DNA from 3 places in the Aeromicrobium sp. MLTX1 genome. Region 2 is predicted to be linked to each of the others. Evidence: predicted binding sites of a transcription regulator. Region 2 holds the regulator's gene; each other region holds the start of a gene.
The links. The regulator HrcA, encoded in region 2, represses chaperone genes, less so after heat shock. The targets are predictions, from matches to a motif close to TTGGCACTCGNNNNNNNCGAGTGCCAA.
Positions count from the first base shown of each region.

Region 1 (9,986 bases), 420 kb from region 2:
GCGCGTGGCCTTGAGCAGCGGGCGGTCGAGCGTGGCGATCGCGAGGCCCTCGGACTCCTCGACCGAGGCGAGGACGCGGCCCTCGGGGTCGTAGACCGCGCTGCCTCCGTCGAAGTCCGCGCCAGCGACCGAGCCGGCCAGTCCGCTGACGACCGCGTACATCCCGTTCTCGACGGCGCGGGCGCGGTAGTAGACCTCGCGCCGGTGGGCGCTGCCGGCGAAGTACGCCACCGAGGCGGCGTAGACCTCGGCGCCGGCCAGGGCCACGGCGCGGGCGTGCTCGGGGAAGCAGCCGTCGTAGCAGATCGACAGGCCGACGGCCCAGCCCCGGACGTCGATGATGACGCTCTCGGCGCCTGGGACGACGTGCCGGCTCTCGTCGCCGCACGGGTTCTGCTTGTCGTAGACCCGGCGTGCCGACGGATCGTCGCCGAGACCGAACGCGAGCGTGGAGATCGTGAACCCGTCAGGCCCGTCGAGGCACGCACCGACGAGCACGACCGTGCCCGCTGCGGCGGCCACGTCGGCGATCGGCTGCAGGCGCGGATCCGACTCGCCGACCACGACCGGCGGCAGGCGATAGCCACCGAGGAACAGCTCGGGCATCACCAGCAGATCGGCACCGCCGGCCTGCTGGACCGCGCGGACGACGGTGGCGATGTCGGTCTCGACGTCGCCGGCCGAGGCGAACTGGCCGGCCGCGACGGTGAGCGTCACCCGAGGACGACCTCGATGCGCTGGAACTCCTTGAGGTCCGTGTAGCCGGTGGTGGCCATCGCGCGGCGCAGGGCGCCGACGAGGTTCATCGTGCCGTCGGGCACGTGCGAGGGGCCGAAGAGCACCTGCTCGAGCGAGCCGACGGTGCCGATCTCGACGCGCTCGCCGCGCGGCAGGTCGCCGTGCCAGGCCTCGGCGCCCCAGTGGAAGCCGCTGCCGGGGGCGTCGGTGGCGCGCGCGAACGGCGAGCCGATCATCACGGCGTCGGCGCCGCAGGCGAAGGCCTTCGCCAGGTCGCCGCTGCGGCCGATCGAGCCGTCGGCGATGACGTGCACGTAGCGGCCGCCCGACTCGTCGAGGTAGTCGCGGCGGGCCGCGGCGACGTCGGAGACGGCCGAGGCCATCGGCACTGCGACGCCCAGCACGCTGCGCGTGGTGTGGGTGGCTCCGCCGCCGAAGCCGACCAGCACGCCGGCCGCGCCGGTGCGCATGAGGTGCAGGGCGGCCTGGTGCGTGGCGCAGCCGCCCACGATCACCGGCACGTCGAGCTCGTAGATGAACTCCTTGAGGTTCAGCGGCTCGGCGTTGCCCGAGACGTGCTCGGCCGAGACGGTGGTGCCACGGATGACGAACAGGTCGACGCCGGCCTTCACGACCGCGTCGGCGAACTGCTTCGTGTGGCCCGGCGAGAGCGAGCCCGCGACGGTGACGCCGGCGTCGCGGATCTCCTGGAGGCGCGCGGTGATCAGCTCGGCCTTGATCGGCTCGCTGTAGATCTGCTGGAGCCGCGGGGTGACCTGCGCGGGCTCGATGCGCGCGATCTCGTCCAGCAGCGGGCGCGGGTCCTCGTAGCGGGTCCACAGGCCCTCGAGGTTCAGCACGCCGAGGCCGCCGAACTTGCCCAGCGCGATCGCGGTCTCGGGGCTCATCACCGAGTCCATCGGAGCGGCGACGATCGGCAGGTCGAAGCGGTACGCGTCGATCTGCCAGTGCGTCGACACCTCCTGCGGGTCGCGCGTGCGGCGACTCGGCACGATGGCGATGTCGTCGAAGTGGTACCCCTGCCGGCCGCGCTTGGCCAGTCCGATGTCGATGCTCACGCGCCCAGCCTATCGGGCCGCGCTGACGTCAGAGGATCGTGTAGTTGGGCGCCTCGACGGTCATCTGGATGTCGTGCGGGTGGCTCTCCTTGAGGCCGGCCGCGGTGATCCGGACGAAGCGCCCGCGGTCGCGCAGCTCGGGGATCGTGCGCGAGCCGACGTAGAACATCGACTGGTGCAGGCCGCCGACCAGCTGGTGCGCCACGGTGGACAGCGGGCCGCGGTAGGCGACGCGTCCCTCGATGCCCTCGGGCACGATCTTGTCGTCGCTCGTGACGTCGGCCTGGAAGTAGCGGTCCTTGGAGTAGGACTTCTTGCCGCGCGAGGCCATCGCCCCGACCGAGCCCATGCCGCGGTAGGTCTTGTACTGCTTGCCCGCGACGAAGATCAGCTCGCCGGGGCTCTCCTCGCAGCCGGCCAGGAGGGAGCCGACCATGACGCTCTCGGCGCCCGCGACGAGCGCCTTGGCGATGTCGCCGGAGTACTGCAGGCCGCCGTCGGCGATGACCGGGACGCCGGCCGGGGCCGCCGCGAGCGTGGCCTCGTAGACGGCCGAGATCTGGGGCACGCCGACGCCCGCGACGACGCGCGTGGTGCAGATCGAGCCGGGTCCGACGCCCACCTTGACGGCGTCGACGCCCGCGTCGACGAGCGCCTGGGCGCCCTCCCGGGTGGCGACGTTGCCGCCGATGATCTGGACGCCGTCGAACGCGGAGTCGGCCTTGAGCTTGCGCACCATGTCGAGCAGGGCGCGGGCGTGGCCGTGCGCGGTGTCGACGACGAGCACGTCGACGCCGGCCTCCATGAGCCGGCTCGCGCGGTCGTAGGAGTCGCCGAAGAAGCCGACCGCGGCACCGACGAGCAGGCGGCCCTCGGCGTCCTTGCTGGCCATCGGGAACTGCTCGGACTTCACGAAGTCCTTGACGGTGATGAGGCCGGCGAGCTTGCCCTGCTCGTCGACGATCGGCAGACGCTCGCGCTTGTGCTGGCGCAGCAGCGCCGAGGCGTCCTCGCGGCTGATGCCGACGGGGCCGGTGATCAGCGGCATGTGGGTCATGACGTCGTGGACGAGCGTGCTGGCCCACTCGGCGACGGGCGTGAAGCGCAGGTCGCGGTTGGTGACGATGCCCAGCAGCGTGTTGTCCTCATCGACGACCGGCAGGCCCGAGACGCGGTACTCGCCGCAGCGCTCGTCGAGCTCCTCGAGGGTGGCCTTCGGGCCGATCGTGACGGGGTTGGGGATGATGCCCGTCTGGGTGCGCTTGACGAGGTCGACCTGGTAGGCCTGGTCCTCGATCGAGAGGTTGCGGTGCAGGATGCCGATGCCGCCCTCGCGCGCCATGGCGATCGCCATGCGCGACTCGGTGACCGTGTCCATCGCGCTCGACAGCAGCGGGATCCGCAGCGAGATGTCACGCGTCAGCCGGGTCGTGGTGTCGACCTCGCTGGGGATGACGTCGGTCTCGCCGGGAAGCAGCAGGACGTCGTCGTACGTGAGGCCGAGAGGAGCGAACTTGTCGGGGATGCCCACCATGGCCCGAGTCTACCCGCGCACCGACGCCGTCCCGAGGCCGCGGGATGTGATCCCCGTCGTCAGTGCAGGCTCGTCGCGGGGCTGACCTTGAGCATCTCGTCGACGGACGAGAACTTCACGCGCGGGCGGCCCTCGCGCCGGCCCGCCTTCTCCTCGGCCTTCTCGATCGCGAGCATGCGGCGGCGGCCCACGACGCCGTCGACGCGGCTGCGCACGAACGGCCCGAAGGTGAGCTTGCGGCGCGGCGCCGGCGGGATGAGCCCGGCGTTCGCGTCGGCGATGATCGACTGGATCGTCTCGTGGGCGCACGTGCGGTTGGTGCCGATGCCGCCGGTGGCGCCGCGCTTGATCCAGCCCACGACGTAGGTGCCGGGAACGGGCCGGCCCGTGTCGGGGTCGATCACGCGTCCGTGCTCGTTCGGGACCGTGGCGGTCTCCTCGTCGAACGGCAGGTCGGGCACGGGGGTGCCGCGGTGACCGGTGGCGCGGATCAGGGTGCCGCACGGCACCTTCACGGCCTGCTCGGGGACGCCCGACGGCGCCACCTGCACGGCCTCGACGCGGTCGTCGCCCTCGACCGAGACGACCTGGCGGCCGAACGCGAACACGAGACGGCGACGCTCGCCCGGGGGCGTGGTGAGGTCGACGTCCACCAGCGGCAGCGCGGCCAGGACCGCGGCGTTGGTCTCGGGCTCGGCCTCCTCCAGCTCGGCCGCGGTGAACTCGTCCCGGGCGACCACGACGTCGATGCCCGGCGGCATCATCAGCAGCTCGGGGCGCGTGAACGCCGCGGCCGACGGCCCGCGCCGGCCGAGGAGGACGACCTCGCGGACGTCGAGCCCGCGGAACGCCTGCACGGCGTGGTCGGGCATGTCGGTGCGCGCCAGCACCTCGGGGTCGTGCAGCAGCAGGCGGGCCAGGTCGAGCGCCACGTTGCCGTTGCCGACGATCACCACGCGGTCGCCCTGGAGCACCACGCCCGTGGGCTCGATGTCGAGCGCGCCGTTGTACCAGCCGACCACCTCGGGCGCGGCGTAGACGCCCGGCAGGTCCTCACCCGGCACTCCGAGCTCGCGGTCGCGACGCGCGCCGACGCCGTAGATCACGACGTCGTGGTGACGCAGCACGTCCTGGTGGGAGATGTCGCGACCGACCTCGACGTTCATCACCATCGAGGTGCGGGGGTGCTTGTACGCCCATTGGAAGAGGTCGGCGAACTTCTTGGTGTCGACGTGGTCGGGAGCCACCCCGCCGCGCACGAGGCCTCCCGGCACGGGGAGCCGGTCGATCATCGTGATCCGTGCGTCCGTGGACAGCAGCAGCTGGCGCGCCGTGTAGGCCGCGGCCGGGCCGGTGCCGACGATCGCGATCGACAGCGAGCGCTCGAGGTCGCCGCCCATCTCCTCCCACGTGTGGGTCTTCGGATCCTCGCGCACCGGGCGCCGTTCGAAGTACGCCGCGTTGATCTCGGCGAAGACCGTCTCGGGCCCGCGCAGCAGGTCGATCGGCTTCGGTGCGGCGACCGGGCAGGCGTCGGCGCAGGCGCCGCAGTCGATGCAGGCCTTCGGGTCGACGTAGACGATGTCGGTCGTCGCGAAGTCGCGCTCGTCGGGAGTGGGATGGATGCAGTCCACGGGGCAGACCGAGACGCACGAGGCGTCCTTGCAGCAGGACTGGGTGATCGCGTAGGCCACGGCGGGGTGCTTTCGGTTCGGGTCGGCGTGGCCGTCAGAGCATGTGGACGGTGCGGTACATCCGCATCGCGGACGGGGTCAGCAGGCCCACCTCGGACAGGAAGTCCATGAGGTGCACGCAGCTCATCCGCATGAGGTTCTGGTGGTGGGTGTTGGACCTCGCCGCCGCCTTCGCCTCCTCGGGGTCCAGGCCGGCGTTGGCGTAGACGTCGTCGTTGACCAGCGAGTCGACGATGATCGCGGCGACGATCGAGATGACGAACGCGGCCAGGTGCCGGCGTGGCTTGGAGATCCCCTCGAGGTACTCCTTGATCTCCATGCGCGCGAACTTCATGTGACGCGCCTCCTCGACCACGTGGATCTTGCTCGTGGTGCGCACCTCCTCGAGGACGTCCTCGCCGCGCATCCAGTCGCGCTGCATGATGTCGAGGACCTCCTCGGCCACGAGGATCGAGGAGTAGGCCATCTCGCCGGTGGCGGTGGTGCGGAAGACGCGGGCGAGCTCGTGGAAGAGCCGGCGGGGGCGGTAGTGCGGGACGCCCATCTTGCTGCAGGTCTTGCTGAACATCAGCGAGTGGCGGCACTCGTCGGCGATCTCGGTGAGGGCGAAGCGGAACTCGGGGTCGCCGTAGTCGGCGGAGTACTGCGAGCGCAGCACCATCGACTGGAGCATCGTCTCGAACCAGATGCCGGTGCTCATGATCGAGCCGACCTCGTGGCGGGTGAGGTCGATGCGCTGCTGCTCGGTCATCCGGTCCCACAGCGGCGTGCCGTAGAGCGTGGACCACTCGGGGTTGAGGCCGTACTTGTGCGGGTCGAGCGGCTTGTCCCAGTCGATCTCCTGGTCGGGGTCGTACGACAGGACGGCGGCGGACTCCAGCAGTCGCTCCAGCTCGGAGTCCATGTCGATGGACTGGCGGAACTCGACGGCGGCGCGATCGTCGGTGACGGTCATGCGATCTCCTCGGTCATCGGTATGTGACATTGTGAATGTAACATAGACTGTGAGACACGTCACCACCTTTTCGCCGCCGTCCCGGACCCCCGGTCCGGGCGACCGCGGCGAGGTGCCGCGCCACACCGTATTGGGCTGCGCGGGGGCGACGGTTGGGCCCATGCTGTTGTGCATGCCCAAACGGACGCCGACCGCTCACACCGCCGAGGTCGCCAGCTCGTTCGCCCAGTGGCTGCGCCGCCGCCGCGAGCAGGCCGGCATGACGCAGGAGGAGCTCGCGCACCGCGCGGGCCTGAGCCGCAACCAGGTGCAGAACCTGGAGAACAACCGCAACAACAACGCCACCGGCCGCTCGTCGGCCGACCCGAGCCTGGACACGATCCTGGCCCTCGAGGCGGCGTTCGGGCTGGAGCTGGGCGACCTGCTGGTGGACGTGCGCCGGTTCATGGAGTCGCCCGACCGCTGACCCGCACGCGCTCGACCTCGGACACGATCCGGTCGAACACGTCGGCCGCGTGCTGCAGCGCCGCGGCGAACGCGCGTCCCTCCCCCGCCGACGCCGCGTAGGCCTCGGCCTCGTAGGCGAGCTCGACCCGGTCGCCGGGCAGCGCGCCGTGCAGGATGGCCACCCAGGCGCCTCCGGGCACCGGGAACACGCGGGCGTGCTGCTCGTCCTCTGCCGTCTCGCCGGAGCGGTGGTCGGTGCACCACCACGGGCAGGTGGTCGATGGCGTCGTCATGGGGCAGTCCTATCAACGGGTGCGGACACCGGGTCGACCCCTAGGTTATTGGGCCCGACGGACGCTGTCGTCCCTCGTCTCACGGGCGGCTCCGGCGCCGCGCCGCCACCGCACGACGAAGGCCCCGGGCGGATGCCCGGGGCCTGCGTCGTGACGGTGTCGGTCAGTGGTTGTGACCGGCGTGCGCGTCGTCCTCGTCGGCCGGCTTGTCCACCACGAGGGTCTCGGTGGTGAGCAGCATGGCCGCGATCGAGGCCGCGTTGGCGAGCGCCGAGCGCGTGACCTTGACCGGGTCGAGGATGCCCTGCGCGAGCAGGTCGCCGTACTCGCCCGTGGCCGCGTTGTAGCCCTCGCCCGACTCGCGGACCTTGGCCACGACGACCTCGCCGGAGACGCCACCGTTGCGGGCGATCCACTCCAGCGGGGCGTCGGCGCCCTTGCGGACGATGCGAGCACCGATGGCCTCGTCGCCCGAGAGCTCGAGGTCGTTGTCGAGCACGCCGACCGCGTGGACCAGCGCCGAGCCACCGCCGGGGACGATGCCCTCCTCGATGGCCGCGCGGGTCGCCGACACGGCGTCCTCGATGCGGTGCTTCTTCTCCTTGAGCTCGACCTCGGTGGCCGCGCCGACGCGGATGACGCAGACGCCACCGGCCAGCTTGGCGAGACGCTCCTGGAGCTTCTCGCGGTCCCACTCGGAGTCGGTCTGCTCGAACTCGGCCTTGATCTGGGCCACGCGGCCCTCGACCTCGGCCTGCTCGCCGCCGCCGTCGATGATCGTCGTGTCGTCCTTCGTGACGACGACGCGACGGGCGGTGCCGAGGACCTCGAGGCCGACCTGGTCGAGCTTGAGGCCGACGTCGGGCGTCACGACGGTCGCGCCGGTGAGGGTCGCGATGTCCTGCAGCATGGCCTTGCGGCGATCGCCGAACGCGGGCGCCTTGACGGCCACGGACGTGAACGTGCCACGGATCTTGTTCACCACGATCGTGGACAGGGCCTCGCCCTCGATGTCCTCGGCGATGATGAACAGCGCCTTGCCGGACTGGACGACCTTCTCCAGCAGCGGCAGGAGGTCGGACACGGCCGAGATCTTGCCCTGGTTGACGAGGATGTAGGGATCGTCGAGGACGGCCTCCATGCGCTCGGTGTCGGTGACCATGTACGGCGACAGGTAGCCCTTGTCGAACTGCATGCCCTCGGTGAACTCGAGGTCGGTGCCCATGGTGTTGGACTCCTCGACGGTGATGACACCGTCCTTGCCGACCTTGTCGAACGCCTCGGCGATGAGCTCGCCGATGACCGCGTCACGGCTGGAGACCGTGGCGACGGCGGACATGTCCGAGACCGAGTCGACGGCGCGAGCACGCGAGTGCAGCTCGTTCGTGACGGCCTCGACGGCCGCCTCGATGCCCTTCTTGAGGCCGACCGGGTTGGCGCCGGCCGCGACGGCGCGCAGGCCCTCGTGGACCATCGCCTGGGCCAGGACCGTGGCGGTCGTGGTGCCGTCACCGGCGACGTCGTTGGTCTTGGTGGCGACCTCCTTGGCGAGCTGGGCGCCGAGGTTCTCGAAGGGGTCGTCGAGCTCGACCTCACGCGCGACGGACACGCCGTCGTTCGTGATCGTGGGGGCGCCCCACTTCTTGTCGAGGACGACGTAGCGGCCCTTGGGGCCGAGGGTCACCTTGACGGTGTCGGCGAGCTTGTCGACACCGCGTTCGAGGGCGCGGCGTGCGTCCTCGTCGAATTCCAGAATCTTGGGCACGAGTGCTCCCTAACGGTTGGCTTGGGTGGACTCAGGCGATGACGGCGAGGACGTCACGCGCGTTGAGGATGAGGAACTCCTCACCGCCGTGCTTGACCTCGGTGCCGCCGTACTTGCTGAAGAGCACCTTGTCGCCGACGGCCACGTCGACGGGGATGCGCTCGCCGCTGTCGCTGACGCGACCGGGGCCCACGGCCACGACCTCGCCCTCCTGCGGCTTCTCCTTGGCGGTGTCGGGGATGACGAGACCCGACGCGGTGGTCTGCTCGGCCTCTCCGGCCTTGATGACGATGCGATCTTCGAGCGGCTTGATGGTGACCGACACTGGTCGACCTCCCCTTTCGATGAGAGACGTTCGGTTGGCACTCACTCATTGGGAGTGCCAGTCGTCAGCGTAGCACCGGCTGGCACTCGTCCCAACAGAGTGCTAGGCCGCGGCCCGCGGGCGCCCGGTGGCAGACTCGAGCGGGTGGACGCCCAGACCTTCGCCACCCTGACCACGCCGGCCGGGCAGGCCCTGCTGGCCGAGGTGGCCGCCCGCGCCGGACGCGAGTCCGACCTCGCCCTGGGCACGCGCCTGCGCCGCGACCACCCGGTGGAGCTCGTCGCCGCTGCCGTCACCCAGAACCACCTGCGCGGCCGGGCCGTCGCGAAGTTCGGCGAGGACGCCGCCCGTCTCTACTACACGCACGACGCGCTCGAGCAGTCCACGCGCCGGGCCGTCGCCGAGCACCGGGCCGCGCGGCTGGTCGCCCTCGGCGCCACACGGGTCGTCGACCTCGGATGCGGCATCGGCGGCGACCTCATCGCCTGCGCCCGCGCCGGACTGGCCGTGCGCGGCGTCGAGCAGGACGAGGTGCGCGCCGCGATCGCCCGCGCGAACCTCGCCGCGCTGGGACTGGAGGGCTCGGTCGAGGTCGGCGACGCGACGACCACCGCGGTCGCGCCCGACGAGGTGGCCTTCGTCGACCCAGCCCGGCGTGACGGCGCCGGACGCACCTTCCGTCTCGACGCCCTCGTGCCGTCGTGGGACTTCGTCACGGGCCTGCTCGCCGGACGGGCGGTGGCGAAGGTGATGCCGGGCCTCGCGCACGACGCGGTCCCGCCGGGCGTGCAGGCCGAGTGGGTGTCCGACGGCGGCGACCTCGTCGAGGCGTGCCTGTGGGGTGCCGGACTCGGGGCGCCCGAGGGCCGGGTCGCCACGGTGCTGCCGGCCGGGGCGCCCCTGGTCGCGCGGGCGACGCCGGCCACGGTCGGGCCGCTGCTCACGTACCTCGTCGAGCCGGACGACGCCGTGATCCGGGCCGGCCTGGTGGCGGAGCTGGCCGAGGACCTCGGCGGGCACCTGCTGGATCCCCACATCGCCTGGATCACCACCGACTCCCCCGCCGCCGCGCCGCTCGGCCGCGCCTTCCGGGTTCTCGAGGAGCTGCCCTACCGCGAGAAGCAGCTGCGCGCGGCCCTGCGCGAGCGCGACATCG
Region 1 covers NZ_JBKFDN010000001.1:1,562,796-1,572,781, reverse strand. The annotation lists gene ACK99Q_RS07515 (carbon-nitrogen hydrolase family protein) at 1-717, opposite strand, end outside; gene ACK99Q_RS07510 (GuaB3 family IMP dehydrogenase-related protein) at 714-1,811, opposite strand; gene guaB (IMP dehydrogenase) at 1,846-3,351, opposite strand; gene ACK99Q_RS07500 (4Fe-4S binding protein) at 3,411-5,045, opposite strand; gene ACK99Q_RS07495 (AurF N-oxygenase family protein) at 5,080-6,000, opposite strand; gene ACK99Q_RS07490 (helix-turn-helix transcriptional regulator) at 6,173-6,466, shown strand; gene ACK99Q_RS07485 (hypothetical protein) at 6,444-6,740, opposite strand; gene groL (chaperonin GroEL) at 6,904-8,505, opposite strand; gene groES (co-chaperone GroES) at 8,537-8,830, opposite strand; gene ACK99Q_RS07470 (class I SAM-dependent methyltransferase) at 8,975-9,986, shown strand, end outside.
Region 1: groES (co-chaperone GroES) is a predicted target of HrcA. The motif match lies at 8,910-8,936, and genes of this name have one in related genera.

Region 2 (9,986 bases):
CACGGTCGGCCGCCCGTTCCCCGGCTCGGAGGTCAAGATCGCCGAGGACGGCGAGGTCCTCATCAAGGGCCCGAACGTCATGCGCGGCTACCACAACCTCGAGACCGAGTCGGCGTCCGCGCTGACCGACGACGGCTGGCTCGCCACGGGCGACATCGGCGAGTTCGACGCCGACGGCTTCCTGCGCATCACCGACCGCAAGAAGGACCTGTTCAAGACCTCGGGCGGCAAGTACGTCGCGCCGTCGCACATCGAGGGCATCTTCAAGGCCGTGTGTCCGCTGGCCAGCCAGATGGTGGTTCACGGCAACGACCGCAAGTTCTGCTCGGCGCTCATCACGCTCGACCCCGACGCCGTCGACGGCTGGGCCGAGCACCACGGCATGGCCGGCAAGTCCTACCAGGAGATCGTGTCGTCGCCGGGCATCCAGCAGCAGATCGCGCAGGACGTCGAGGAGCTCAACGCGAAGCTCAACCCGTGGGAGACGATCAAGAAGTGGGCCGTCCTGGACCACGACCTGTCGATCGAGTCCGGGGAGATCACGCCCAGCATGAAGGTCAAGCGCCGGGTCGTGGAGGAGCGCTACGCGGACGTGCTCGACGGCTTCTACGCCGAGGCCTGACGGACCGCCACGTACCCTTGGTGCGTGGCGCTCGGCATCTACCTGCACGTGCCGTTCTGCTCCGTGCGGTGCGGCTACTGCGACTTCAACACGTACACCGCCGACGAGCTCGGCGGGCCCGACGTCGTCGGCGCGTCGCGCACCACGTACATCCAGGCGGCGCTGCGCGAGCTCGACCTCGTGCCCGAGCGCACGGTCGACACCGTCTTCGTCGGCGGCGGCACGCCGTCGCAGGTGCCGGCCGGCGACCTCGTGCGGTTCCTGAAGGCGGTCGACGCGCGCGGCGGGCTGGCCCCCGGCGCCGAGGTCACCACCGAGGCCAACCCCGACAGCGTCTCGCCCGAGTCCCTCGCCGAGCTGCGCGAGGGCGGCTTCACCCGGATCTCGTTCGGCATGCAGTCGGCCGTGCGGCACGTCCTGTCGGTGCTCGACCGCACGCACGACCCCGAGCGCGTCCCGCAGGCCGTGGCGTGGGCACGCGACGCCGGCTTCGAGCAGGTCAGCCTCGACCTCATCTACGGCTCGCCCACCGAGACCATGGAGGACTGGCGCCACACGGTGGAGTCGGCGCTGGAGATGGAGCCCGACCACATCAGCGCCTATGCCCTGATCGTCGAGGACGGCACCGCCTTCGCCCGCAAGGTCCGTCGCGGTGAGGTCGTCATGCCCGACGACGACGAGACCGCGGACAAGTACCTGCTGGCCGACGACCTGCTCGAGGCCGCGGGGCTGCGCTGGTACGAGCTGTCGAACTGGGCTCGCGACGAGGCGGCACAGTGCCGTCACAACGTCGGCTACTGGAACGGCGGCGAGTGGTGGGGCGTCGGACCCGGCGCGCACTCGTTCGTCGACGGTGAGCGCTGGTGGAACGTCAAGCACCCCGCGGCATACGCGCAGCGGCTCATGACGGGGGAGTCGCCCCGGGCCGACGGCGAGCGTCCCGACGCCGACGCGCGTCACCTCGAGGACGTCATGCTGCGCATCCGGCTCGCCGAGGGGATCGAGCCGAGGCTGCTCGGCGACGTGACCCGGTTCGTCGACGCGGGCTGGCTCGAGCCGCGCGGCGACCGCGTCGTGCTGACGCGCACGGGCCGGCTCATGGCCGACCGTGTGGTCCTTGAGGCTGTCGGCGACCTCTGAGGTCTGTTCGGCACCCCTTCGGCTGCGCTACGTTCGCCCCATGGGGGACGTGGAGGACACCACCACGCAGGAACGATCGGGCACGGTCAGCCGCCCGGTCCTGACCGCCATGGTCATCGGCTCCATGGTCGGAGCCGGGGTCTTCTCGCTGCCGGCGCGCTTCGGTGCGGACACGGGCGTCGCGGGCGCCCTCATCGCCTGGACGATCGCCGGCACCGGCATGCTCATGCTGGCCTTCTGCTTCCAAGCCCTCGCCGTGCGCAAGCCCGAGCTGGACTCCGGCGTCTTCATCTACGCCAAGGCCGGGTTCGGCGACTACGTCGGCTTCAACTCCGCGGTGGGCTTCTGGGCCAGCACGATGGCCGGCAACGCCTTCTACTGGGTCTTCATCACGGCGACGATCGGGGCGTTCTTCCCCGAGTTCGGCGACGGCGACACGATCCTCGCGGTCGCGATCTCGTCCGCCGGCGTGTGGGTGTTCCACGTCCTGATCGCGCGCGGCGTCCGCGACGCGGCCGTGATCAACCGCCTCGTCACGATCTTCAAGATCATCCCGATCCTGGTGTTCATCGTGGTGCTCGGCCTGAGCTTCGACGCGGGTACGTTCAGCGACAACTTCTTCGCGTACGACGACCTCGGCACCATGACCGAGCAGGTCAAGAACACGATGCTCGTCACGACGTTCGTCTTCATCGGGATCGAGGGCGCCAGCGTCTACTCCCGCTACGCCCAGAGGCGCGAGCACGTCGGCCAGGCCACCGTCGTGGGCTTCCTGAGCGTGCTGGCGATCTTCTCGCTCGTCACTCTCGTGTCCTACGGCGCGTTCCCGCAGACGCAGATCGCGAACACCCGCCAGCCGTCGATGGTGGGTCTCTTCGAGGAGACCGTGGGCCCGTGGGGCGAGTGGTTCATCAGCGCGGGCGTGATCGTGTCGGTGCTCGGCGCCTACCTCGCGTGGACCCTGATGGCCGCCGAGGTCGCGTTCGTCCCGGCACGCAGCAACGACATGCCGCGCTTCCTCGGTCGCGAGAACGCGGCGGGCACCCCGATCACCGCGCTCATCGCGACCACGATCGGCGTCCAGGCGCTGCTGGCGCTGACGTTGTTCGTCGACGACTCGCTCAACTTCATGCTGGACCTCACCACGAGCCTCGCGCTCGTGCCGTACCTGCTGGCCGCGGCCTACGCGCTGAAGCTGACCCTGTCCGGCGAGACCTACGAGGAGGACTCCTCCGAGCGGGTGAAGCACGGGATCTTCGCGGGTGTCGCCACCGCGTACGCGATCTTCCTGTTCGTCGCCGCCGGGCTCGAGTTCCTGCTGCTGTCGTCCCTGCTCTACGCGCCCGCCGCGGTGCTGTTCTTCCAGGCTCGACGCGAGCGCGGGCTGCGTCTGTTCACCCCCGCGGAGACCGTGCTGTTCGGCGTCATCTGCATCGGCGCGGTGATTGCCCTGTACGAACTGCTGACCGGTGGCATCGTGTTGTGATGTCACGTCCCGAAGGAGCCTCATGACGAACCCGTCCGACGCCTACGGCGTCCACTCCGAGGTCGGTCGACTGCGGAAGGTCCTGGTCTGCGCGCCGGGCCTCGCGCACGAGCGCCTCACGCCGTCGAACTGCGACGACCTGCTGTTCGACGACGTGCTGTGGGTGCAGAACGCGCAGCGCGACCACGAGGACTTCGTGGGGAAGATGCGCGAGCGGGACGTCGAGGTCGTCGAGCTCCACGACGTGCTCGCCGACACGATGGCCGACCGCGCGGCCCGGGCCTGGCTGCTCGACCGCAAGATCGTCGCGAACGAGGTCGGCGTCGGGCTCGTGGAGGAGACCCGCGGCTACCTCGACGAGCTGCCCGCCGACGAGCTGACCCGGTTCCTGATCGGCGGCCTCTCCACGCGCGATCTGCCGCGCGAGCTGGCGCCCGGCTACCGCGCCCTGGTGCGGGAGGCCCACGGCGGTCACGAGTACCTCATGCCGCCGCTGCCGAACACGCTCTACACGCGCGACACCACGTGCTGGGTGTACGGCGGCGTCACGCTGAACCCGCTGTACTGGGCGGCGCGCAAGGACGAGACGCTGCTGATGAAGGCGGTCTACGAGTTCCATCCCGACTTCGCGGGCTCGAAGGTCTGGTGGGGCGATCCCGAGGTCAACTGGGGTACGGCCACCGTGGAGGGCGGCGACGTCCTCGTCCCCGGCAACGGGGTCGTGCTGATCGGCATGAGCGAGCGGTCGTCGCGCCAGGGCATCACCCAGCTGGCCAAGTCGCTCTTCGACCGGGGCGCCGCCGAGAAGGTGATCGTCGCCGGCATGCCGAAGCTGCGCGCCGCGATGCACCTCGACACGGTGTTCACGTTCGCCGACCGCGACGTCGTGACGATCTACCCCGACATCGTGAACACGATCCACGCCTTCACCGTGCTGCCGGGGGAGGGCCTTCCCGGCATCGAGGTCATCGACCACGAGGACACCCCGTTCCTCGACGTGGTCGCCGACGCGCTGGGGATCGAGAAGTTCCAGGTCGTCGAGACGGGCGGCAGCGAGTACGACACCGAGCGCCAGCAGTGGGACAGCGGCAACAACCTCGTCGCGCTCGAGCCGGGCGTCGTCGTGGCCTACGACCGCAACACCCACACGAACTCGCTGCTGCGCAAGGCCGGCATCGAGGTCATCGAGATCGTCGGAGCCGAGCTCGGGCGCGGCCGCGGAGGCGGGCACTGCATGACGTGCCCGATCATCCGTGAGCCCCTCGACGGCTGAGCCGCGCCGCCGCTGGCTGCGCTTCGCGGTCACCGTCGGGTTGACGCTGCTGGTCCTGGTCGTCGGGATCAGCCTCGCGGACGAGATCGACTGGGAGGGCGTCCGGTCCTCGCTCGCCCGGCTCGAGGCGTGGCAGCTGGTGGTGCTGTGCCTCGGACTGCTGCTGCGCCAGTGGCTCAACGCGCTGCCGCTGGCCCTGTTCATCGATGGCCTCTCGTCGTGGCGGGCGATGCAGAACGACCAGGCGGCGATCCTCATGACCACCGTGGCGCCACCGCCGGCGGACTACGTCATGCGGTTCGCGATCTTCACGTCGTGGGGCATCGCCCTGCCCGCCGCGGTGGCCGGCTCGGTCATGAACACGCTGTCGTTCTACGTCGTGCGGTTCGGGGCGCCGGTGCTCGGCAGCCTGCTGATGATCTTCCTGGGCACGTTCCACCTCGGCGAGCTGCTCGGTGCCCTGCCCAGCATGCTCGTGAGCGTCGCGATCCTCGTGGCGCTGCGGCTGGCGTTCCGGGGCGAGGCCTTCACGGCCGCGCTCGCCCGTCGGGCGGGCGACCTCGTGGCCCGGGTGCGCCCGAAGGTCTCGGGCGACGCCTGGGCCGAGTCGGCGGCCGGCTTCCGCCGTCAGGTCATCGGCCGGGTGCCGCGGGCGCTGCCGCGCTCGCTGCTCGCGCTGACGGCCATGGTGCTGGTGGACGCGGCGCTGCTCGTCGCCTCGCTCCGGTTCGTCGGGGTGGACGCCCAGCAGGTGCCCGCGATCGAGGTCGTCGTGGCGTTCCTCGTCGCCTACCCGCTGACGCTGTTCCCGTTCTCGGGCATCGGCATCCTGGACGCCGTGGTCATCGCGACGCTCGTCAGCGTGGGCACCGATGTGTACGAGGAGGGCGTGATCGCGGGCTTCTTCGTGTGGCGCATCGTGACGATCGGCGGGCCGATCCTCATGGGTCTGGCGTCGGTGGCGCTGTGGAAGTGGCAGCTGCTGCGCCGACCCTCTATGACGTGACGAAGTCGATGAGCTCCTCGACCCGGCCCAGGAAGGCGGGCTCGAGGTCGGTCCAGGAGTCGACCCGGCCGAGGATCGCCTTCCACGCCCGGGCGATGTCGGCCTGTTCGGCGTGCGGCCAGCCGAGGTGGGCGCAGATGCCCTTCTTCCACTCGACGGTGCGGGGGATCGTGGGCCACGCGTCCATGCCGAGACGCTGCGGCTTCACGGCCTGCCAGACATCGACGTAGGGGTGGCCGACCACCAGCAGGTGCGGCACGTGCGCCACGGCGTCGGCGAGGCGCTGCTCCTTCGAGCCGGGCACGAGGTGGTCGACGAGGACGCCGAGGCGGCGCTTCGGCCCGGGGGAGAAGTCACGCACGATGCCCGCGAGGTCGTCGATGCCGCCGAGGTGCTCCACGGCCACGCCCTCGGCCCGCAGGTCGTCGCCCCAGACCTTCTCGACCAGCTCGGCGTCGTGACGGCCCTCGACGAAGATGCGGCTGGGCAGCGCGACCTTGGCGCGGGTGTCGGCGGCGACGCGCGAGCCCGAGGCCGTGCGGGTGGGCGCGGCGGCGACCTTCGGCGTGGGCGCCACGAGCACGACGGGCTTGCCCTCCATGAGGAAGCCGGGGCCGAGCGGGAAGACCTTGCGCCGCATGCGGCGGTCCTCGAGCTCCACGGTGCCGAGGTCGCGCTCGACGCGCATGATCTCGCCGACGAACCCCGAGGAGGCCTCCTCGACGACGAGGCCGGGGTCGGCGGCCAGCTCGGTGGAGCGGCCACGGGCGGGCCGGCGCCAGTCGCCGGAGAGGACGTCGGATCCGTAGCGGTCAGCCATGGCCGAACCACACTCCCAGGAGTCGCTGGTGGAAGTCCTCGACGTCGTCCTTGGTGCCGCTGTCGAGCGTGTCGCCGGCGATGAGGCCGATCGCGAGGTCGACGGCGGCGGGCCACGTCTCGGGGACGTCGGCCGGGACCTCGTCGGTGACGAGCGCGCCGAGGGCGACCTCGGGCGCGTGGCCGGGGCGGGTGACCACCATGACGAGCTCGCCGCCCTCCGGCCCGTGGCCCAGGTGCGAGACCTCGACGAACGCCTCGCCGACCGCGCCGGCCCAGACCGATGCCATCGAGCCGCCGCGCGACTCGTGCGCGACGGTGGTGCCGTCGGGGGCGGTCACGGCGTAGGGGGTGTAGACGAGGACCTGGTCCCCGTCGACGACCTCGATCGCGCCGTCGGGGCGCACGGAGACCTCACTCACCCCGACAGGTTGCCATGTCCGCGGACGCCGTTCGTGCAGGCACACCGCCCTCGACGACCTCGCTAGACTGGCACTGGTCAGGGTCGAGTGCCAGCAGCGTGGGAGGTGACAGCGTGATCGAGGACCGCCGGCTCAACGTCCTGCGAGCCATCGTCGAGGACTACGTCGCCACCCAGGAGCCCGTCGGCTCGAAGGCGCTCGTCGAGCGTCACCGCCTCGGCGTCTCGCCCGCCACGATCCGCAACGACATGGCCGCGCTGGAGGACGAGGGCTACCTCACCGCGCCGCACACCAGCGCCGGCCGCATCCCCACCGACAAGGGCTACCGGATGTTCGTCGACCGGCTGGCCGAGGTCAAGGCGCTGTCGGGCGCCGAGCGCCGCGCGATCGAGACCTTCCTGTCCGGCGCGATCGACGTCGACGACATCGTCATGCGCAGCGTGAAGATCCTCGCCCAGCTGACCAACCAGGTCGCGATCGTGCAGTACCCGTCGCTGACCCGGTCCACCGTGCGCCACGTCGAGCTCGTCGCGCTCGAGGGCTCGCGCGTCCTGATCGTGGTCATCACCAGCAGCGGCCGCGTCGAGCAGCGCATCGTCGAGCTGGTCGAGACGCCCGGCGAGGGCCTGCTCGCCGACCTCAAGTCCCGCATCGTGCGCGCCACCCTCGGCGAGCGCCTGCCCGAGGCCTCGCTGCGCCTGGCCGAGCTGATCGACACGTTCGCCGTGGACGACCGCCCGGTCGTCTCGGCCATCGTCACCACCTTGGTCAACACGTTCTCCAACGAGCGGTCCGACGAGCGCGTCGCGGTCGGCGGCACCGCCAACCTGGCCCGCTTCGGCGCCGACTTCGACACCGCCATCCGTCCCGTGCTGGAGGCGATGGAGGAGCAGGTCGTGCTGCTGCACCTGCTGGGCGAGGCCACGGTCGGCCCGCACGTGCGGATCGGCCGCGAGACCGGACGCGACGACCTGTCGGGCACGGCCGTCGTCTCCAGCACCTACGGACCCGACGGGGAGACCTTCGCCCAGCTGGGCACGATGGGGCCGACCCGCATGGACTATCCCGCCACGATGGCCGCCGTCGGCGCCGTCGCCCGCTACGTCGGGCGGATCCTCGCCGACGGCTGAGCGATCCACCTCGGACTGCGAAAGAGAAGAGATCTTGGACTACTACGAACTGCTGGGCGTGTCGCGCGAGGCGACCCCGGAGGAGCTGAAGAAGGCCTACCGCAAGGCGGCCCGCAAGTGGCACCCCGATGTCAGCGACGCCCCGGACGCCGCCGAGCGCTTCAAGGAGGTCACGACCGCCTACGAGGTGCTGTCCGACCCGCAGAAGCGGTCGATCTACGACCGCGGCGGCGACCCGCTGTCGGCCGGTGGCGGCATGGGCGGCGGCTTCGGCCAGGGCTTCAGCTTCGACGACATCATGGACGCGTTCTTCGGCCAGACGTCCTCGCGCGGCCCGCGCCCGCGCACGCAGCGCGGCCAGGACGCGCTGCTGCGCCTGTCGGTGAGCCTCGCCGAGGCGGCGTTCGGCGTGCAGCGCGAGATCAAGGTCGACACCGCGGTCACGTGCGAGGTCTGCGACGGCACCGGTGCGAACGCCGGCTCCGAGCCGGTCACGTGCGGCACCTGCCACGGTCACGGCAACGTCCACCACGTCCAGCGGTCGCTGCTCGGCGACATCCGCACCTCGCGCCCGTGCCCCACGTGCCACGGCTACGGCACCGTCATCCCCGACCCGTGCCGTGAGTGCAACGGAGAGGGCCGGGTCCGCTCGCGCCGCAGCCTGCAGGTCAACGTGCCGGCCGGCGTCGACGACGGCAACCGGATCCAGCTCGCGGGCGAGGGCGAGGTCGGCGCCGGGGGCGGCCCCGCCGGCGACCTCTACATCGAGATCAAGGTGGCCCGCCACCCCGTCTTCACGCGCCAGGGCGACGCGCTGGCCTGCCAGATCACGGTGCCGATGACGGCCGCCGCGCTCGGCACCCGCATCGACCTGCCCACGATCGACGCCGAGCGCGAGGACGTCGAGGACGACCAGCGCACCGTTGCGATCGACGTGCCCGCCGGCATGCAGTCGGGCGAGACCGTCGTGGCCCGCGGCCACGGCGTCCCGCGCCTGCGCGGCTCGGGTCGCGGCGACCTCACGGTGCAGGTCGTGGTGGAGACGCCACGCGACCTCGACGGCGAGCAGCGCGAGCTGCTGGAGAAGCTGGCCGCGTCCCGCGGCGAGGAGCACGTCGACCCGGTCGTGGGCCACCACTCCCGCTCCGGCGTCTTCGGCCGCATCCGCGACGCCTTCAAGTAGGCCGTGGCGGGTCGCTAGAGTCGCCCCATGGCTGCTGACTGCATCTTCTGCAAGATCGTCGCCGGGGAGATCCCGGCCGAGATCGTCGCCGAGTCCGAGCACACGATCGCGTTCCGCGACATCAACCCGAAGGCGCCCGTGCACGTGCTCGTCGTGCCGAAGGTGCATGAGCCCGACGCGGCCTCGCTCGCCGCGGCCGAGCCGGCCGTCGCGGCCGAGCTCCTCGCGCAGACGCGCGTGGTGGCCACCCAGGAGGGGTACGAGGACTACAACCTGGTGTTCAACACCGGGTCGAACGCGGGACAGACCGTCTTCCACGCCCACGTGCACCTGCTGGCGGGGGTCGACGTCTCGAAGCTGTTCCTGGCCTGACGCTACGCTGGAGGGGTATGACTGACGACACTGCACCGCCGCGGCACACGGTGACGATTCCCGCGTCCGTGCCCCTGGTCTCCCTGTTCGGGCCCGCCGACGAGTTCCTGCGTCTCATGGAGGCGGCGTTCGACGCCCGCATCCATGCCCGCGGCAACGAGGTCACGATCACGGGCGAGCCCTCCGAGGCCGCCCTCGTGGAGCGGCTCCTCGACGAGCTCGTCACGATCCTGCGCACGGGGCAGGCGCTCACCTCCGAGACGGTCGAGCGCAGCATCGGCATGCTGCGCACCGAGACGCAGGAGCGCCCGGCCGACGTGCTGAGCCTCAACATCCTGTCGAACCGCGGCCGCACGATCCGTCCCAAGACGCTCAACCAGAAGAAGTACGTCGACGCGATCGACGAGCACACGATCGTCTTCGGCATCGGCCCCGCCGGCACCGGCAAGACCTACCTCGCGATGGCCAAGGCCGTGCAGGCGCTGCAGGCCAAGGAGGTCACCCGGATCATCCTGACCCGGCCCGCGGTCGAG
Region 2 covers NZ_JBKFDN010000001.1:1,979,419-1,989,404, forward strand. The annotation lists gene ACK99Q_RS09600 (AMP-dependent synthetase/ligase) at 1-622, shown strand, start outside; gene hemW (radical SAM family heme chaperone HemW) at 647-1,762, shown strand; gene ACK99Q_RS09610 (basic amino acid/polyamine antiporter) at 1,803-3,248, shown strand; gene ACK99Q_RS09615 (arginine deiminase) at 3,271-4,521, shown strand; gene ACK99Q_RS09620 (lysylphosphatidylglycerol synthase domain-containing protein) at 4,502-5,527, shown strand; gene ACK99Q_RS09625 (DUF3097 domain-containing protein) at 5,517-6,347, opposite strand; gene ACK99Q_RS09630 (hypothetical protein) at 6,340-6,768, opposite strand; gene hrcA (heat-inducible transcriptional repressor HrcA) at 6,882-7,898, shown strand; gene dnaJ (molecular chaperone DnaJ) at 7,933-9,081, shown strand; gene ACK99Q_RS09645 (HIT domain-containing protein) at 9,109-9,453, shown strand; gene ACK99Q_RS09650 (PhoH family protein) at 9,471-9,986, shown strand, end outside.

Region 3 (9,986 bases), 1.6 Mb from region 2:
TTCCCGGTGCACGGAGGGAGATCCGAGTCCGGGGTCGCTGGTGATGGGCTCCACCAGACGCAGCGGAAGGACGGTCTCATCTCGTCCGTCGATCGCTGAAGTCATTGCCACTCCCCAATGCGCGCCCTCGGTGTCGAGCTGCGGACCCCTCCGCCTCACCGCTGACCCACGTGATGTCTGTGTGTCTGCGTACTCAGCCAAGAGCGACGTGGAGAGGTACCGATACATGTCCGTGGACAAGCCCCCCGGCCCGGCTCCAGGCCACTCGATGCTCTCCCTCGCCGGTTTCCCCCACCGGCGGCCATCGACTGGCGCGACGCCCCTGCTTTCCCCTCGAAAGTAGGCCATCCTCGAACGGCTGTCTGGTCATTTCACAAATTCACGAATGTCGCCCATGTCACACGGCCACATCCTGCGGTTTACCGCGTCCTGTGCCCATGAACGACGACGAATCGGGCACCGACCCCTTGTGTAACTGGAAGTTTCGTGCAACGAGCCACGAAATCGGCGCTCAGGGCCTGTCGTCGAACGACCACGTGGTCCCCTCACGCACCACACGCCCCGGAGATCCCATCACCACCACGTTCGGAGGCACCTTCTGACCACGGACGACCGACCTCATCCCGACGCACACGTGGGCGCCGATCTCGACGTGTCCGGACACCACGGCCTCGCGGCACAGCCACACGTGGTGACCGATGCGGATCGTGGCGCCGAACGGGTTGAGCCGCTCCCCCGTGGCCGCGTCCTCGAGCCGGTGCATGTCGTCGGTGGCGATGTAGACGCCCGCGGCCCACAGCTGGTCGCCCGCGGCCACGACACGTCCGCCGTTGCGCGCGTCCACGACCGGCGAGCGGGTGGCCACGAGGGGTCCGTGCAGCGCAATCGACGAGCCCGGACCGCAGTAGAGCTCGCCGGCGGTCAGCACGACGCGCTCGTCGAGGAACACCGTGGCCTCGTCGCCGCCGACCAGCAGCGAGGTGAGGTGGTCCATCGGCGCCCCCACCACGATCAGCGCACCGGAGTAGTAGAAGGTCGTCAGGCCCGCCAGGACGTGGTCGGGCAGCCGAGCCCCGGGCGCGGCGTAAAGCGCGTTGCCGAGGTCGTTCCACCACGAGGGCAGCGGGCCGTCCATCCGGCGCCACGCGACGGCGTCGAGCCGCTCGGGGTCGACGCCCGCCTCGACGAGCCGGTCCCGGTGCTCGGGGGTCAGCGCGTCGTCGGTGCGGGACAGGTCGGGCCACGTGGTCACGCCGGTCATCCTCCCATCCCCCGGACGCACAGGACCCCGGCACCGTGCGGTGCCGGGGTCCTGCGATCAGGCGTGGCTCAGAAGCCCATGCCGCCCATGCCACCCATGTCGCCCATGTCGGGCGCACCGGCCGGGGCCGCGGGCTCCGGCTTGTCGGCCACGACGGCCTCGGTGGTGAGGAACAGCGCGGCGATCGACGCGGCGTTCGCCAGCGCGGAGCGCGTGACCTTGGCCGGGTCGATGATGCCGGTCGCGATCATGTCGACGTACTCGCCGGTGGCCGCGTTGAGGCCCTGACCCTGCTCCAGGTTGGCGACCTTCTCCGCCACGACGCCGCCCTCGAGGCCGGCGTTGACGGCGATCTGCTTCAGCGGGGCCGAGGTGGCGACGCGCACGATGTTCGCGCCGGTGGCCTCGTCGCCCTCGAGCTCGAGCTTCTCGAACGCGGCCTTGCTGGCCTGGACGAGCGCGACACCGCCGCCGGGGACGATGCCCTCCTCGACGGCCGCCTTGGCGTTGCGGACGGCGTCCTCGATGCGGTGCTTGCGCTCCTTGAGCTCGACCTCGGTGGCCGCGCCGACCTTGATGACGGCCACGCCGCCGGCCAGCTTGGCGAGGCGCTCCTGGAGCTTCTCGCGGTCGTAGTCCGAGTCGCTGTTCTCGATCTCGGCCTTGATCTGGGCGACACGGCCCTGGATCTGGGCCTCGTCGCCGCCACCCTCGACGATGGTGGTCTCGTCCTTGGACGTGACGACCTTGCGGGCGGTGCCCAGCAGCGTGAGATCGGCGTTCTCGAGCTTGAGGCCGACCTCCTCGCTGATGACCTCGCCGCCGGTGAGGATCGCGATGTCGGTCAGCATCGCCTTGCGACGGTCACCGAAGCCGGGGGCCTTGATGGCGACCGACTTGAAGGTGCCCTTCAGCTTGTTGACGATGAGGGTGGCCAGCGCCTCGCCCTCGACGTCCTCGGCGATGATCGCCAGCGGCTTGCCGGTCTGCATGACCTTCTCCAGCACCGGGACCATGTCCTTCACGGTGCTGATCTTGCTGTTGACGATGAGGATGTACGGATCCTCGAGCACGGTCTCCATGCGCTCGGGATCGGTGACGAAGTAGCCCGACAGGTGGCCCTTGTCGAAGCGCATGCCCTCGGTGAGCTCGAGGTCCAGGCCGAAGGTGTTCGACTCCTCGACCGTGATGACGCCTTCCTTGCCGACCTTGTCCATGGCCTCGGCGATGATCTCGCCGACCGTGGTGTCCGCGGCCGAGATGGAGGCGGTGGAGGCGATCTGCTCCTTGGTCTCGACGTCCTTGGCCATGGCCAGCAGCTGCTCGCCGATGGCCTCGACGGCCGTCTCGATGCCCTTCTTCAGACCCATCGGGTTGGCGCCGGCGGCCACGTTGCGCAGGCCCTCGCGCACGAGCGCCTGGGCCAGGACGGTGGCCGTCGTGGTGCCGTCGCCGGCGACGTCGTCAGTCTTCTTGGCGACTTCCTTGACGAGCTCGGCGCCGATCTTCTCGTAGGGATCCTCGAGCTCGATCTCCTTGGCGATGGAGACGCCGTCGTTCGTGATCGTGGGGGCTCCCCACTTCTTCTCCAGGACGACGTTGCGGCCCTTCGGGCCGAGGGTGACCTTGACGGCGTCGGCGAGCTGGTTCATGCCCCGCTCGAGCCCGCGCCGGGCTTCTTCGTTGAATGCGATGGACTTGGCCATGGGTGCGTGTCTCCGACATAAGTAGAAGTGGAACTAGCACTCTCACTATACGAGTGCTAATCCCGCCCGTTCAAGCGACCCCGCACCCGAGGTCGCCGCCTGCACCGTCCCAGCCGGCCTAGTGCAGCGGCTGGACGTTCTCGGCCTCGCGCCCCTTGGGGCCGTCGACCACCTCGAGCTCGACGTTCTGGCCGTCCTCGAGGGTCTTGAACCCGTTGATCGCGATCTTCGACCAGTGGACGAAGACGTCGTCCTGGCCGTCGACGGCGATGAAGCCGTACCCCTTGTCGGAGTTGAACCACTTGACGGTGCCATGCACCATGAGACCACCTGTTCTGCGGGGGAAGGCCCGCTGCCGGACCCGGGACCAGCGTATCGGCAGGCGCGTGAATCGCCTACGGCGGACTGGCCGAAAGACGGATCAGCAGCCGCCCGCGACCGCGGGGATCACCGAGATCTGGGTGCCGTCGGGGGTCTTGGTGTCGAGGCCGTCCGCGAAGCGCACGTCCTCCTCGGCCACGTACACGTTGACGAAGCGGCGCAGCTTGCCGTCCTCGTCGACGATGCGGGCCCGGATGCCGGGGTAGCTCGTCTCGAGCGAGTCGAGGACGGCGCTGAGGCGGTCGCCCTCGGCGGTGACCTGCGACTCGTCGTTCGTGTAGCTGCGCAGGATCGTGGGGATGCGGACGGACACGGCCATGGTGGCTCCTCGGGTGGGTTCGGTCGGACGGCTCAGGCGATGCCGGCCGCGGCGAAGGCGTCGTAGGTGGGGGCGATCGTGGCGCGCGGGCCGACGGACCCGGCGACCGCGTCGAGCGTCTTGAGGCCGTGACCGGTGTTGATCACGACGGTCTCGAGCTCGGGGTCCAGCTGGCCCGTCTCGACGAGCTTCTTGAGCACGGCCACGGTGGTGCCGCCGGCGGTCTCGGTGAAGATGCCCTCGGTGCGCGCCAGCAGGACGATCGCGTCGCGGATCTGGTCGTCGTCGACCTCCTCGACGCCGCCACCGGTGCCGCGGGCGATGTCGAGCACGTAGATCCCGTCGGCGGGGTTGCCGATCGCGAGCGACTTGGCGATCGTGTCGGGCCGCACGGGACGGATCGCGTCGACGCCGTCCTTGAACGCGGTGGCGACGGGGTTGCAGCCCTGCGCCTGCGCGCCGAAGACGCGGTACGGCTTGTCCTCGACGAGGCCCAGCGCGATGAGCTCCTGGAAGGCCTTGTGCACCTTCGTCAGCTGCGAGCCCGAGGCGACGGGGATGACGATCTGGTCGGGCAGGCGCCAGCCGAGCTGCTCGGCGATCTCGTAGCCGAGCGTTTTGGAGCCCTCGGCGTAGAAGGGGCGCACGTTGACGTTGACGAACGCCCAGCCCTCGTCCTCGCCGGCGATCTCGCTGGCCAGCTTGTTGACGTCGTCGTAGTTCCCGTCGACGGCGACCAGGTTGTCGGTGAAGATCGCCGAGTTCACCTGCTTGGGCGTCTCGAGGTTGCTCGGGATGAACACGACCGTGCGGATGCCGGCGCGGGCGCCCGCCGCGGCGACCGCGTTGGCGAGGTTGCCCGTCGACGGACAGGCGAACACCTTGCTGCCGAACTCGCGCGCGGCGCTCAGGGCGCAGGCGACGACGCGGTCCTTGAAGGAGTTGGTGGGGTTCGTGCTGTCGTCCTTGACCCACAGCTTCGCCAGGCCGAGCTCGGCGGCGAGGTTGCGCGCGTCGAGCAGGCGGGTGAAGCCCGGCTCGAGGTTGGGGCTCTCCTCGATGTCGGCCGGAACGGGCAGCAGGGCCTTGTAGCGCCAGATGTTCGTGGGCCCGGCCTCGATCTGCTCGCGGGTCACCGTGCCGAAGTCGTAGGCGATCTCGAGCGGGCCGAAGCACTCGTAGCAGGCGTAGTGCGGGCCGAGCTCGCGCGTGGCGCCGCACTCGCGGCACTTGAGGGCGGTGGCGGGGCCGAAGGCGCCCTCGCGAAGGGTGGTGCGGTCAGGGATCGTGACGCTCACGACGACTCCATTCATCTCTCCGGGCCGGCGTTCGACCGCGGACGGAATTAGCACCTGGCCGATGGTCGGCTGGTTGCTGGGGCTTCGTCGGGCCGTGTCCCTCTGCCCCTCGGGATGAGTGATGCCAGCCTAGGGGCGCGTCTCACGATACGTCCACTCGGTCCGGATGCCGAGACGAGCGGGAGAAGAGTCAGACCGGAGCGAACCGGTCGGCGAGGTCGCCGAGCCAGGCCGCGACGTCGTCGGGGCCGTCGAGCACCACGTCGGCCAGCGCGACGAGCGCGTCCTGCTCGTCGGACGCCGAGCACACGAGGGTGACGTCCATCCCCTGCTCGCGCAGGGCGATCGCCTCGCGGAACGCCGGCAGGTCGCCGAGGTCGTCGCCGGCGTAGATGACCGCGCCGGGCGAGACGCGGCCGATGATGCCGCGCAGGGTCTGCCCCTTGTCGGTGCCGGAGGCGCGCAGCTCGATCACCTGGCGACCGGGCTCGAGGTGGAGTCCGACCTCGGTGGCGAGCGCCTCGATCTGCGGGGCGAGCTCGTCGAGCAGGCCCGGCGCGACGCCGCGCGTGTGCAGCGCGATCGCCAGGCCCTTGTCCTCGACCCGGATGCGCGACGCGTCGTGCTCGCGCATCCACTGGGGCAGCCGCGCGGCCAGCTGCGAGACGGCCTCGGGGCGCGACGGGCGGGTCAGCTCGCCCGTGGCGGCGTCCCAGCGCTCGGCGCCGTACTGGCCGCAGACGACGAGGTGCTCGAGGCCGTCGCCCTCCTCGAAGCGGCCGAGCCGGCGCACCTGGTCGACGGGGCGTCCGGTGATGATCGCGATCGTGCCCAGGATCGGACCGAGGCGCCGCAGCGCCGCGAGGGACCCGGGGTGGATGTAGGCCGACGCGGGGTCCTCGACGATCGGGGCGAGCGTGCCGTCGAAGTCCAGCGCGAGCAGCGTGCGCCCCGGATCGGTCATGGGGAAAGTATGGCGCGGGCGCACGAGGGGTCAGCGGGGGCTGGCCAGCACGACCGTCAGGTTGCTGGTGGACATGTTCGCGGTGGCGGGCATGAGGCGGACGATCCCGAGGTCGCTGCCGAGCAGCGCGGCCTCGGCCTGGCGCCCGGCCGGGTAGTAGACGGTGTCCTGCGGGACGCCGCCGCGCCAGTCGGCCACGGCGCCGACGGTCCAGCCGGCGGCACGGGCCTGCCCGGCGACGCGGGCGGCGAGGCCGCCGATGCCGATCTGGTTGTAGACCGAGACGCCGATCGACCGGGTCGCCGGGGCCTCGGTGGTCGCCTCGGTCGTGGGATCGGCGGTGGGCTCGGTCGTCTTCTTCGGCTTCGGCTTGGCCGAGGCCTTCTTCGTGGGCTTCGACGTGGGACCGGTGCTGGTGCGCTGCGCCGACTGCGCGGGCGCCTCGTCCTCGCGGACGACCTCGATGATCGCCCAGCCGCCGAGCGCGCCGAGGATCAGCCAGACGGCGGGCAGCACGACGACGTGCCACGGGCGACGACGCTCGGGCTCACGCCGGTCGTCGCGCGGTTCGAGGGGCGGCTGCTCCTCCACCTCAGCGGTCGGAGCCGGTGCGCCGGGCCTGGCGCTGACGCTGGCGCTGCGAGCGCAGGCGGCGCAGGCGCTTGACGAGCAGCGGGTCGTGCGCGAGCGCGTCCTCGGAGTCGATCAGCGCGTTGAGGATCTGGTAGTACCGGGTGGCGGTCATGTCGAACTTGTCGCGGATCGCCTGCTCCTTGGCGCCGGCGTACTTCCACCACAGGCGCTCGAGCTCGAGCATCTCGCGGTCGCGATCGGACAAAGCGCCGTCGCGGACCGCCTGGTCGTGACTCTCCACCGCTGCCATGTGCCCGACTGTACCGGCGGAATCACACCATTGTCATTCCCGTTCGCGAATCCGTCGTCCCACCGCGTGAGGTCCGGGGCGGGAGGGCCGGTTCTCCTCTAGGGTGGCTGCATGGCGCCCGAGCAAGCTGACTTCCTCGTGATCGCCAACCGCCTGCCCGTCGACCGCCTGATCGGCGACGACGGCGAGGTCAGGTGGCGCAAGTCGCCCGGCGGTCTGGTCACGGCCCTCGAGCCGGTCATGAAGCTCCAGGGCGGGGCGTGGATCGGCTGGCACGGCGCCGCCGACGAGGACCTCCCCGAGTTCGAGGACGACGGCCTGCGCCTCGTCCCGGTGCCGCTGTCCGAGCGCGAGGTCGAGGAGTACTACGAGGGCTTCTCCAACGGCACTCTCTGGCCGCTCTACCACGACGTCGTCGTCACGCCGGAGTACCACCGCGAGTGGTGGGACTCCTACGTCACGGTCAACCGTCGCTTCGCCGAGAAGGCCGCCTCGCTGGCCGCCCAGGGCGCGGTCGTGTGGGTGCAGGACTACCAGCTCCAGCTCGTCCCGCAGATGCTGCGCGAGCTGCGCCCCGACCTGCTGATCGGCTTCTTCCTGCACATCCCGTTCCCGCCCACCGAGCTGTTCCAGCAGCTGCCGTGGCGCCGCCAGATCCTCGAGGGCCTGCTGGGCGCCGACCTCGTGGGCTTCCAGATGCCCGGCGGTGCGCAGAACTTCGCCCGCCTCGTGCGTCAGCGCGTGGGCCACCGCACCGTGCGCGACACCGTCTTCCTGCCCGACGGCCGCAAGGTCCTGGCGCGGGCCTACCCGATCTCGATCGACGCGCGCGGGTTCGAGCAGCTCTCGCGCACGCCCGAGGTCATCGCCCGGGCGCAGGAGATCCGCGACAGCCTCGGCAACCCGCGCCACGTGCTCATCGGCATCGACCGCCTCGACTACACCAAGGGCCTGCCCCAGCGGCTGCGCGCGTTCGGCGAGCTCGTCAGCGACGGCGTGATCGACGTCGACGACGCCGTCTTCGTCCAGGTGGCCACCCCGTCGCGCGAGCGGGTGCACCAGTACCGCCTGCTGCGCGACGACATCAACCGACTCGTCGGCCGGATCAACGGCGACATGGGACGCATCGGCCAGCAGCCGATCCAGTACCTGCACGCCTCCTTCCCACGCGACGAGATGGCGGCGATGTACCGCGCGGCCGACGTCATGGTGGTCACGCCCCTGCGCGACGGCATGAACCTCGTCGCGAAGGAGTACATCGCGACCCGCTGGGACGACCGCGGCGCGCTCGTGCTGAGCGAGTTCGCCGGCGCCGCGGGCGAGCTCAAGCAGGCCTTCCAGGTCAACCCGCACGACATCAACGGCATGAAGCAGGCGCTGCTCGAGGCCATGCAGGCGCCTCCGGTCGACCTGCGCAAGCGGATGCGCGCGCTGCGCAAGCAGGTGATGGAGAACGACATCGAGCGCTGGGCCACGACGTTCCTGGCCGAGCTCGCCGAGGTCCGTGACATCGGTCCGTCCGACGGTGACGACTGAGCTTCCGGCCCGGGTCCGGCGCGGCTACGCGCTCGGCAGCGTCGCCACCGGGACCTTCGGCACCGTCCCCGGACTGCTGCTGCTGCCCTACCTGACCGACGAGATCGGCATCGGAGCGGCGCTGGCCGGCGTGCTGGTGTTCGCGCCGAAGGCGTGGGACGTCGTCCTCAACCCGATCGCCGGACGCATCAGCGACCGGTCGACGCATCCCGCCGGGCGGCGCCGGCCGTTCCTCGTGCGGGCCGGGCTCACCCTCGCGGTGCTGTTCGCCGTGATGTTCGCCGGGCCCACCGAGCCGCAAGCGCTGGCCGCCGCGTGGGTCGCGGTGGCGTTCCTGGGCTGCGCGAGCGCCTACGCGTTCTTCCAGGTGCCCTACGTCGCGATGCCGGCCGAGCTCACGCTCGACTACGCCGAGCGCACGCGGCTGATGACGTGGCGCGTCGTCGTGCTGGCACTGGCGATCCTCGTCTCGGGCGCCACCGCCCCGATCGTGGCCGATCAGCTGGGGCACGCGGCGATGGGCGCGTACGTCGGGCTCGTCATCGCGCTCGGCGTGCTCGGCGCGTGGTGGGGCACCCGCGGGGCGCCCGAGCACCCGACCGAGACCGCGGGCGGCACGTTCGCCGACCAGCTGCGGCTCGTGGCCCAGAACCCCGACTTCCGCGCGGTGCTGCTGACGTTCGTCGTGCAGGCCGCCGCGATCGGCACCGTGCTGGCGGGCGTCGCCTACGTGGCCGACGACCTGCTCGACAGCGCGGCCGCCAACACCTTCCTGTTCGTCGCCTTCGTCGGGCCCGCGCTGCTCGTCACGCCGCTGTGGGAGCGCTACGCCGCCACCCGCGGCAAGCGGTCGGGCTACGCCGTCGCCACGGTCTTCCTCGTGGTCGGGATGGCCGCGCTGCTGGCGGCGCACGAGGGCTGGCTAGCCCTCACGTACGTCGCCGCGGCGCTCGTGGGCATCGGGTACGCCGGCGCCCAGGTCTTCCCGATGGCGATGCTGCCCGACGTGGCGGCCGACGACGCCTCGCGCAGCGGCGCCAACCGGATCGGCGTGTTCACCGGGGTGTGGACCGCGGGCGAGACGCTCGGCCTCGCGCTCGGGCCGGGCATCTTCGCGCTCGTGCTGACCGCGGGCGGCTACGTGTCCTCGACCTCCGGGGTCACCGTCGACCAGCCCGACAGCGCCCGCCTCGCGATCGCGCTGGGCTTCTCGGTGCTGCCGGCCGTGCTGTCCGCGATCAGCCTCGTGCTGCTGCGCGGCTACCGACTCGACGACCGACTGAGGAGTGCCGATGTCGCCTGAGGAGATCCTCGCCGAGCTCTCCGACCGCCGGGAGGGCGACCTGCCCACCCACGGCGGCCGCACGCTCGCGTACGTCTACGACTCGGGTCTGGCCGAGGCCGACGAGGTCGCCCGGCAGGCCGTCGCGATGTACGCCGCCACGAACGGCCTCGACCCCACCGCGTTCCCCAGCCTGCTGTCGATGGAGGCCGACCTCGTCGGCTTCGCGCGCTCGATCCTGCACGGCGGCGACGAGGTCGTCGGCACGGTGACGTCCGGCGGCACCGAGTCGATCCTGCTGGCGGTGCAGACCGCGCGCGACGCCGCCGCCGTCGACCGCCCGGCGATGGTCGTGC
Region 3 covers NZ_JBKFDN010000001.1:429,222-439,207, forward strand. The annotation lists gene ACK99Q_RS01980 (exopolysaccharide biosynthesis polyprenyl glycosylphosphotransferase) at 1-12, opposite strand, end outside; gene ACK99Q_RS01985 (acyltransferase) at 512-1,261, opposite strand; gene groL (chaperonin GroEL) at 1,330-2,967, opposite strand; gene ACK99Q_RS01995 (cold-shock protein) at 3,086-3,289, opposite strand; gene ACK99Q_RS02000 (MoaD/ThiS family protein) at 3,389-3,667, opposite strand; gene thrC (threonine synthase) at 3,700-4,965, opposite strand; SAM riboswitch class I at 4,974-5,086, opposite strand; gene otsB (trehalose-phosphatase) at 5,156-5,929, opposite strand; gene ACK99Q_RS02015 (LytR C-terminal domain-containing protein) at 5,960-6,520, opposite strand; gene ACK99Q_RS02020 (DUF3263 domain-containing protein) at 6,522-6,812, opposite strand; gene ACK99Q_RS02025 (trehalose-6-phosphate synthase) at 6,924-8,348, shown strand; gene ACK99Q_RS02030 (MFS transporter) at 8,338-9,651, shown strand; gene ACK99Q_RS02035 (pyridoxal phosphate-dependent decarboxylase family protein) at 9,641-9,986, shown strand, end outside.
Region 3: groL (chaperonin GroEL) is a predicted target of HrcA. The motif match lies at 3,001-3,027, and genes of this name have one in related genera.